Regions from separate parts of the Paenibacillus sp. WLX2291 genome, predicted to be linked through region 3. Evidence: a T-box and tRNA genes for the amino acid it is inferred to sense, from the RefSeq annotation. Region 3 holds a T-box; the other regions hold tRNA genes.
The links. A T-box is a leader RNA that pairs with one kind of tRNA and senses whether it is charged. The one in region 3 lies ahead of leuS (leucine--tRNA ligase), so its partner is inferred to be a tRNA-Leu.
Positions count from the first base shown of each region.

Region 1 (3,287 bases), 140 kb from region 3:
ATGTTCTTGCCGCTGATTCTGACAACGTAAATTAAACCAAGCATCAAAAAGCATTTTACGCGTTAACATCGCCAATATGATCAACGATATCGTTGTTAGGCACTGAACTGCTGTCCAAGTATATGTCTGGAGGGCATGATTGATCGGGCTATCTCCCGGCTGCATGATATAGCTGATCCGGATACAAAACGCTGTTGCCATTTCAATGCCATAAGCAACCATGAATCTAAGCATGGCTAGCATATACTGGCTAACCAATTCGACTGTGAATCGTTCCCGAAAATAAAGATAAAACTTCACGATCATGTAAATTACGCAAAACTCAGACACTGCGTATAATAGTAATAGCAACACATCGTTAAGTATCACGTTTGTGCTCACCCTTCTTATACTCATAGATCAGATACGGAGCAAATCCGTTCTTTTCAATTTCTCTCTTTAATTTTTCTGATGCATCCTGATAAGCAACATGTTCAATCCACGCCCGGCGTTTGACCTTTGCGATTCCCGGCTTTTTTGATATTTCGTGCGGCTCTGGCACTTTAGGCACGAACCGCTTGAACAATTTACGAAACATGCTTTACCTTACCCGATGGTCGGTATACTTTTTAATTTTGCTGACCATACCGGTTAGCGACTCAAGGACTTCTTTCCGCTCGGCGTTAATATCGTTTACGAGCGCTTGAAATGCGCTTTGTGCTTCGTCCCGCTCAACCTCTGCCCGTTCCCGTCCAGCTTCCGCTCGTATCACTGCATCTTTTAGTATCTTGCGCCCGCGTCGCTCCTTTGTTATATGATTAAAACGCATAAAAAAACGCCTTACGGTGCTATGTTAATCCTTAACTTTAGTAGTGCCCTCATGCCCATTGCTTCCAGTAGCCTCTATCAACGGGTGATAAGAAAATAAGCTAGCGGTAGTATTTTTAAACGCTCAGTAGAATTGGGCATGATTAATAAAAATCCAATGCACAGTATACAATGACTACAGATAAGTAAGAAAGATAAAAAATGCAAAAAATAGAAATAACTTTTCGAAGAAGGTGTAGCTATTGAAATTATCACCAAACGAACATCATTATGGAAATTATATTTTTGAGGAGCTATAATTGGAGGTTTTCGTTGAGAAGAACTCATTGCGTCCAAAAAAGATGATTATGATTTTATAAACAATCAGCTTTGTATAGAGGAAAGTATCTCAAATACGGAGAACGGAAAAGCTATTCTAAGCGATGCAAAAAATGAAGCATCTGAAGACTATGTAAATATGCCTAAGTGATATATATCAGACTTGAAAGTTCATACAAAATCTTTACGTAATTTAAAGTTCATAACAAAATCTTCCAGAACCTAGCAAAGCATATCTATTAAAGAGATCCAACATAGGCTGAGAAATTCTACTTCAAAAATCAACTCAAACACATATCCTCATGTTACTAAAAAGCTAAGTCTTAAAACCACAACACATCTTGAAGTATTCAATCTCAACGTTCGTCCCCAATCCGTCCCCAAAACTGAAAATGACACTTATTCTAAAATGAAGAAACAAACACGAATATCTAATCAACAAAACAAAAAAACCCTTGCTGTGCAAGAGTTTTCAAGTCAAATCATATATGCCGAGGACGGGGGTCGAACCCGTACGGTAGTCACCTACCGCAGGATTTTAAGTCCTGTGCGTCTGCCAATTCCGCCACCCCGGCATGTTCAATAGGTTGTTGCTTGTGTGTTCATCAATGGTAAAGCATAAACTGCTGATTGCTATGTATACTGGCATTTCAGAAAGTCACTTCCGTTTTCCGAACACCAATATATCGTATAACAGATGAGCTATATTGTAAAGTAAAATTTTAAAACATATGAAATGAGGGGGAATTCTGTGCAATATTCCCCCTCATCTCACATCCTATATACTGACAAACCCATTACAATACATCTTGCCAGCCTGCACCATCCACATTCTCACTCACGGTAAATTCATGTGTCTTCAGGTTCGCTTGCAGACGTGCCGCCGTCTCCCCATGACTCCAAGTGATCGTCAGCTCATTCTCTCCGCTCTCCTCCACCGCAATCTCGCCGTCAAAAGCAGTGCTTGTATTGCGGAAGCGCAACAGATCGAACAAACGCTGCACAACTGGACGCTGAATCTCCTGCTCTACTTCGTCTTTACTGTAATAGTGACGGTTGATATTACGTCCTTCCTTCGTCCGCTCCAGCAGCTCAATGTCGTTCTCTCCTGCCAGCAGGCCGACATAATAAATCTGCGGAATGCCCGGTGCGAAGCATTGCAGCGCCCTTGCCAGCACATACGCCTGATCGTTGTTGCCAAGCGCAGAATAATACGTACAGTTGATCTGATAAATATCCAGATTGTTGTACGCTTCACTGCTATAGATTTTCTTCACGTTGGCGCCTTTGCTATACAGGCTTTCACGTGTCATCTCGGCTTCTTCGTCAGTCATCAGGTCTTTTACATCGACGACACCGATGCCGTCATGTGTATCCAGTGTGGTGAACTGCTTACGCGGACAGATATTCAGCCAGTGAGCAAGGCGATTGGTTTGTCCGCTGTATAGTGCATGTAGTACAAGCATCGGCAAGGCAAAATCGTATACATAATAGCCCTTATCAGCGATTTTTAGTTGAATGCTGTAATGCTCGTGAATCTCCGGTAGTACTTCCACGCCCTTCGCTTCGGTCAGGTCTGCCGCGTATTGCAGCATCTCCCAGATGTCTGGCTCGACGAAGAAGCAGTTGGTGCCAATCTTCTTATTCGCATACGCAAAAGCATCCAGACGAATGACAGATGCTCCCTGCTCAGCGAGGAAATTCAGATTGTCACGGACAAACTGACGCGTCGTCTCGGTCGTCACATCCAAATCGATCTGCTGCTCGTCAAACGTACACCATACCTTTTCCGTGCTACCATCTTGAAATGTCACTTCTACATACGGCGCACGCGGCTTACGTTTGTAGATCAGATCGACATCTTCTTCGGTCGGTTCGCCATTCGGCCAGAAGTCCTTGTAACGGATAAACAGATCGGCATATGCAGATGCATCTTTCTTTTCCAAAAAATCTTGAAAATACTTCGATTGCTGGGAAATATGATTAATCATAAAATCGTACATCATATAGAAGTTGTTACTAATCCGGCGTACATCTTCCCAACTGCCCAGCGCCGGGTCTACCTGCGTATAATCCATTGGCGCGAACCCGCGATCACCGGACGACGGATAAAATGGCAGTAAATGAACGCCGCTAATGACATCTTGCAAATGCTGGTCAAG
Region 1 covers NZ_CP176755.1:3,781,094-3,784,380, forward strand. The annotation lists gene ACDE64_RS16185 (hypothetical protein) at 359-577, opposite strand; gene ACDE64_RS16190 (hypothetical protein) at 581-808, opposite strand; tRNA gene ACDE64_RS16195 (tRNA-Leu) at 1,615-1,700, opposite strand; gene gtfA (sucrose phosphorylase) at 1,923-3,287, opposite strand, start outside.
Region 1: it encodes a tRNA-Leu, which carries the amino acid that the T-box ahead of leuS (leucine--tRNA ligase) is inferred to sense. The anticodon was not compared.

Region 2 (3,287 bases), 2.5 Mb from region 3:
GATGACATGGTCGGGGAGTGGAAATGATATGCAGTCGCAATCTATTTATGAACGCATCGAATTACTCATCAAAAATAAGGGTATTACCAAAAAGTCATTCTGCGAGCAATTGAAGATTAGTACAGGTAACTTCGGTGATTGGAAAAGAGGTAAATCCACACCGGGTACACATAAACTGATCGAGATTGCCGCTTATTTTGATGTCAGTTTGGACTGGCTTTTGACGGGCAAAGAGCGTTATGCCGAAACGGTTAACGAGCAAAATAGCCCGTATTTTTTTGAACTTATGGGGCAATTGAATTGCCAGGAAGAAGTGCTGGCAGATAAGGAAAAAGATTTCATCAAAGAATATATCGAATTTACCGTATACCGCAAAGCCAGACAGCAAGAGCAATAATTGTTGGATCACCGCAAACCGCAGACCGGAGCAGATAACAGAAAAAAGGCTGATTTCGTTCACCAGCAAGTAGGGTGAAGAATCAGCCTTTTTGGCAATCCTGTTAAGTAGTTTGAGCATTGTGTAGTGGAGAATCAGAGGTGATGTGGGATTGTATAGTCGTTCGCCAATGTGTATTCCAATCGTTTTCCATAGTTTGAGCCAATCGATCTGTTAGCAGACTGGCATCGCGGATACTTAATTGTAGCGGTGCCGCAGCCCGGCTCATACAGCAGGAGAGCAGGGTATAAAAGTAACATCCGACGGCTTGTTCGCGATCGATTCCCAATTGTACATTAATCCAGGCATGCAGTACGGTGAGCGATAATACTGCATGGTATTGCGTAATCGCTTGCTCCAGCATGGTGAATTCCATCCAAGGGTATAGATTACGCGCTAATTTTAGTAAGCGCTTACCTGTTTTTCTTGCTTCATCCATATCTTCGGGCAGGATGATCTGTTGAATAACCATTTTGTCTACTAGAGCAATCTGCCATATATCCTGTTTGGCTGCGGCGGCGTATACGCTATGAATAGCAGGCGCCTCCCACTGAAACAAATGCGGTTTCAATACACTGGTAATGTACGTTTCCAAATCGTCTACATTGCGAATCTGTCCCTGCTGCACATGATGCTCCAGATTATGCGCATGAGTGAAGCTAGCTGTCGGCAGTTTGGCATCCAGCAGCTGCACGTACGCAAGTAATTTCTGGCTACTGTTCATCTTTCATCAGCCTCCGTAAATGTAATCATGCTCTCTATATAGATGAATCTTGCTCAACGACGAACATTGCAGCAGTTTAAGTTATTTCAGATCCGACTGGTAACTGGATAAGGTACAGAGTAGTGCACAGCAATCATAAAAGGGATAGAAAAGTTACGTATTTTTAATATTTTGTTAATAATAATTACACGTTATACATATTTATGTCAATAAATTTAACTCATTATAATTAAAAATAAAATTTAAACGCGTTCAATGATGCTTTACTTACTCTGAATTTAATTATTGAGTCAATTTATATGACATATAATTTCGTTTTAAAAATAAGCGTTTACAATTATTTGGACAGGTGATATAGTATAAAAGTTGTTGCATCTACTTATGTACTTCGAAGGTATCGTCATATTGTGACCTCGCAATATACAAGATGGTATGAGAATAGATAGGGTATTACGAGCTAACATTCGTTAATCATTTGCAACAGCTTGAACGAAGTATTGCGCGGTCGTGGTGGAATGGCAGACACGCTATCTTGAGGGGGTAGTGGGTGTATACCCGTGGAGGTTCGAGTCCTCTCGACCGCATCCTTTATTTTTCATTGCATAACATAGCAAAAAGCCGGAGATGATCCGGCTTTTTTTATTTGCTTATTATAATTGCTTACGGATATCGTCTTCAATTTTGTCTGGTGTCGTTTGTGGGGAATAGCGCTTGATCGGATTGCCTTCAGCATCAATCAGAAATTTGGTAAAGTTCCATTTGATCGCTTTGGAGCCTAGAATGCCGGGCGCTTCTTCGCTTAAATATTTAAATAGAGGATGTGCAGCCGAGCCATTCACATTGATCTTCTCAAACATGGGAAAGCTAACGCCATAGTTTAATTGGCAAAATTCGGAGATTTCTTCGTTACTGCCAGGATCTTGACCGGCAAACTGATTGCTGGGAAACCCAAGGATTTCAAAATCTTCACCTTTGAACTTATCATACAGCTCTTGTAGTCCAGAAAATTGTGGCGTCAATCCGCATTTACTAGCCGTATTGACGATTAATAGGGTTTTGCCTTTGTACTGCTCCAGCGGAACTTCCTTGCCACCAATCGTTTTTGCATTGTAATCATAAACAGTCATCGGTTACACAGCCTCCTTTATGATATCGTGAAATCAATTTAATTTTAGGAAATTAAACTAATAAAGTCAATTTTAGCTTACCTATATAATTTGCTAATAAGCGTTTCATTCTAAGCGCAGTGCTTTACAAATATAGTGTTGGTTTAAAAAAGTTTTGGAAAAGGAGCTGAATGATTATGGCACTATATACAGCAACAGCAAAAGTTCATGGTGGACGTCAAGGTAAAGTTGAATCTAGCACAGGTGCACTGGACGTTAGTCTGGTGATGCCAAAAGAACTGGGTGGCGGTGGCGGTAACGGCACGAATCCAGAGGAACTGTTTGCAGCAGGTTATGGCGCATGTTATCAGAGCGCTCTTGCTAATGTGGCACGTCGCGAGAAAGTAAACGTAACAGATACACTCGTAACTAGCAACGTACTGATCGACAAAGATCCCGCAGATGACGGTTTCAAATTGTCAGTGCGTTTGGATATTAGCATTCCAGGACTGTCGCATGATGAAGCACTGGATATTGCTAAAAAAGCACATGAATTCTGCCCGTACTCCAAAGCAACCCGCGGCAATATCGATGTAGAATTGAATGTTGTGCAAAACGATTAAGGACATTTTGTGGTACGCTCACAATTTAAATGATTTGTGATCGATAATATTGCAACATGTTGTAAAGGAAATATAGTGCCAGCCCGTCCATGTTGGATAGGGGCTGGCTTTTTCATGTGATACTATTTTGTCCATAATGGATTAAGTATGGCGTACACGGGTAAGGTTTACATAACGGAATATACTGCTATGATAAATATGAATGTGTACGAGAAGATGTGCAGGAAAAGTGTATATTTCGGATAAGCTGGTGACAAATGGCGGAATAATACTTGGAGTCGCTCCGATTTCTGCTCCCCCGCAGCTCGTTGGAGTTGACACATACCATAAAATTCTTTAATATGTCATAGGTGATTTGTAATTTGCTACGAAATTTAAAGGATAACGGGTGATGATAA
Region 2 covers NZ_CP176755.1:1,388,466-1,391,752, forward strand. The annotation lists gene ACDE64_RS05970 (helix-turn-helix domain-containing protein) at 29-397, shown strand; gene ACDE64_RS05975 (urease accessory protein UreF) at 501-1,160, opposite strand; tRNA gene ACDE64_RS05980 (tRNA-Leu) at 1,662-1,744, shown strand; gene ACDE64_RS05985 (glutathione peroxidase) at 1,811-2,287, opposite strand; gene ACDE64_RS05990 (organic hydroperoxide resistance protein) at 2,461-2,889, shown strand.
Region 2: it encodes a tRNA-Leu, which carries the amino acid that the T-box ahead of leuS (leucine--tRNA ligase) is inferred to sense. The anticodon was not compared.

Region 3 (3,287 bases):
ACTTTGTGCCAGAAACGGGCATACAGCAAGTGAAGTACAGCGTGCTCAGCACCACCGATATACAGATCGACTGGCATCCAATAGTCCAGCTTCTCTTTGGAACACAGCTCTTGATCGTTGTTTGGATCGATGTAGCGCAGATAGTACCAGCAGCTGCCTGCCCATTGCGGCATTGTATTCGTTTCGCGGCGTGCTTTCAATCCTGTTTCTGGATCGATAGTATTCACCCAATCGGTAGCATTAGCCAGCGGTGATTCGCCTGTACCGGATGGTTTGATCTCATCCAGATCCGGCAGTAAGAGCGGCAGGCTATCTTCTGAAACTGGCTTGATCGTACCGTCTTCCAAATGGATGATCGGGATTGGCTCACCCCAGTAACGTTGACGGCTGAACAACCAGTCGCGCAGACGGTAGGTCGTTTTGCCTTCGCCTTTGCCGTTCTCTTCCAGCCATTGGATCATCGTCGGAATTGCTTCTTCGGTCGATAATCCGTCCAGACTGCCGGAGTTCACATGCTTGCCTTCGCCTGTGTAGGCTTCTTTGGTCACGTCTCCACCTTCGACCACTTCAACGATACGCAGATCGAATTTCTGAGCAAATTCCCAGTCACGCGTATCGTGTCCAGGCACCGCCATAATGGCACCAGTTCCGTAAGCAGCCAGTACATAGTCGGCAATCCAGATTGGCAGTTTCTCTCCATTTACCGGATTAACCGCATAAGCGCCGGTGAAGACACCGGTTTTGTCTTTGTTCAGATCGGTACGTTCGAGATCGCTCTTGTGGGATGCTTTCTCTTGATAAGCTTTCACTGCATCCTGTTGCTCGGCAGTTGTAATTTTGTCTACCAATGCGTGCTCAGGAGCGAGTACACAGTAAGTGGCGCCGTACAGCGTGTCCGGGCGAGTGGTGAAGACGCGAATTTGCTCCTCTGTGCCGTCGATATCGAAGCTGACTTCGGCACCGGTCGATTTACCGATCCAGTTGCGCTGCATATCTTTGATACTTTCCGCCCAATCCAGCTCGTCCAGATCTTCCAGCAGACGGTCTGCATATTCGGTAATTTTCAGCATCCATTGACGCATCGGACGACGAATAACCGGGTGTCCCCCACGCTCACTTTTGCCATCGATGACTTCTTCGTTTGCCAGTACTGTACCAAGTGCCGGACACCAGTTCACTGGAATCTCAGCGATGTAAGCCAGCCCTTTTTTGTACAATTGCAGGAAAATCCACTGTGTCCATTTGTAATAATCCGGGTCCGTCGTGCTGATCTCGCGATCCCAATCGTAGGAGAAACCGAGCGATTTGATCTGACGACGGAAGTTGTTAATATTTTGCAATGTAAATTCACGCGGATGACCGCCGTTATCGATTGCATACTGCTCAGCTGGCAGACCGAACGCATCCCAACCCATCGGATGCAGTACGTTGAAGCCTTTCATCCGTTTGTAACGGGAAACGATATCGGTTGCGGTATATCCTTCCGGGTGACCAACATGCAGCCCTGCGCCAGATGGATAAGGGAACATGTCCATCGCATAGAACTTCGGTTTGTCCTGTTCCTCTGTCGTTTTGAATGTTTTATGTTCGTCCCAGTAGCCCTGCCACTTCGGTTCGATCTCCTGCGGACGGTAGCCCTGCGAGGTCGTATTATTGTCTGTCATCCCTATTCCTCCTTCATATTATGCACTGTCTATAACGCCCGCTGCGCCGGATGTGTGCTGCCCGAAAGCCATAAAAAAACCTCTCCATCCCTAGCGCAAATAATCGCTAGGGACGAGAGGTTGATCTCGCGGTACCACCCTAGTTAGTGAACAGGCATGCTTCACCATTCACTCACTTAGTTTCCTGATAACGGTAGGAAGCCGATGCGGTTGCAATCGAGAATATCGCTGTCAGTTTTGACAGAGCTGGTATTCCGTAGATCGTTGCCGCATATCTCCAAGGCGAGTTCATATCGGCATCATATCGACTTGCACCACCCGTCGACTCTCTATTCATGCTTGCCGCTATTACTATTCCTTTTCACTGAGCATTACATATGTCCGGTCATAACCTGTCCGGTTGTAACAATGATTTTATTGTAAAAAAGTTAGCCGCTAAAGTCAATGAAAGAAATATTCGGAAGACTGGCGTGGATCTATCATTTTGTCAAATTCTGTTGAACAATGACAGCAGACACGCTATCATATGTACCAATGCACACTTGACCAATGCGATAGATTCAACAATAATATGATAAATCATATAAAACCAAGTTATTTACTCTACTTTATATTTTATTATAACCTCTACATTCAACTAACGATTCGTTCCTTCTATAGATGAGACGACTGCATTCACTCATCCGATCTCAATTTTTAAAGGAAAGTAAGGAAAGGAGTGACAGCCATGTCTGCTTATACAGAACAACCTGACGGTACATTCAAAACTGTCTGCTCGCTAGACTGCCCGGATCAATGCGGACTGCTCGTTCACAAAGAAAACGGCAAGATCGTCAAAATCGCTGGTGATCCCGATCATCCCGTTACAAAAGGCAATATTTGCAATAAAGTACGCCATATGGCGGAACGCATTTATGATGAAAAACGGTTGACGCATCCGCTCAAACGCATCGGACCAAAAGGGAGCCGCCAATTCGCCCGCATCAGTTGGGAAGAAGCGCTGGATACGATCTCTTCGCGCTGGAAGGCATTGATCGCGGAGCATGGACCGGAAAGTATATTACCGTATAGTTTCTACGGCAATATGGGCAATATTAATGCGGAAGGTATGGATCGCCGCTTCTTCTATCGTATGGGCTCCAGTCAGCTGGAGCGTACCATTTGTACGGCTGCCGGTGGAGCAGGCTTCAAGTATACGGTGGGCGGCAGTATCGGTGCCGATCCCGAAGATACTGTTCATACAAAACTATTCATTCTCTGGGGTATCAATGCGGTTAGTACGAATATGCACCAGATTACACTAGCGCAGCAAGCCCGTAAGCAAGGTGCCAAAATCGTCGTTATCGATGTGCACAAAAACCAGACTGGACGACTTGCCGACTGGTTTATCCCTATTTTGCCGGGTACTGATACCGCATTGGCACTCGGTCTGATGCATATTCTGTTTGCGGAACATCGAGTAGACGAGGAATTTTTGCAGCAGCATACGATTGGACATGAGGAGCTACGTGAGCATGTAAAGCAGTACGATCCCGCTACCGTTGCCGGTATTACCGGTGTACCAGTGGACGATCTATACAAACTGGCATACATGTATCATGAGACAACACCTGCATTGATCCG
Region 3 covers NZ_CP176755.1:3,920,512-3,923,798, forward strand. The annotation lists gene leuS (leucine--tRNA ligase) at 1-1,664, opposite strand, end outside; T-box leader at 1,770-2,038, opposite strand; gene ACDE64_RS16745 (molybdopterin oxidoreductase family protein) at 2,392-3,287, shown strand, end outside.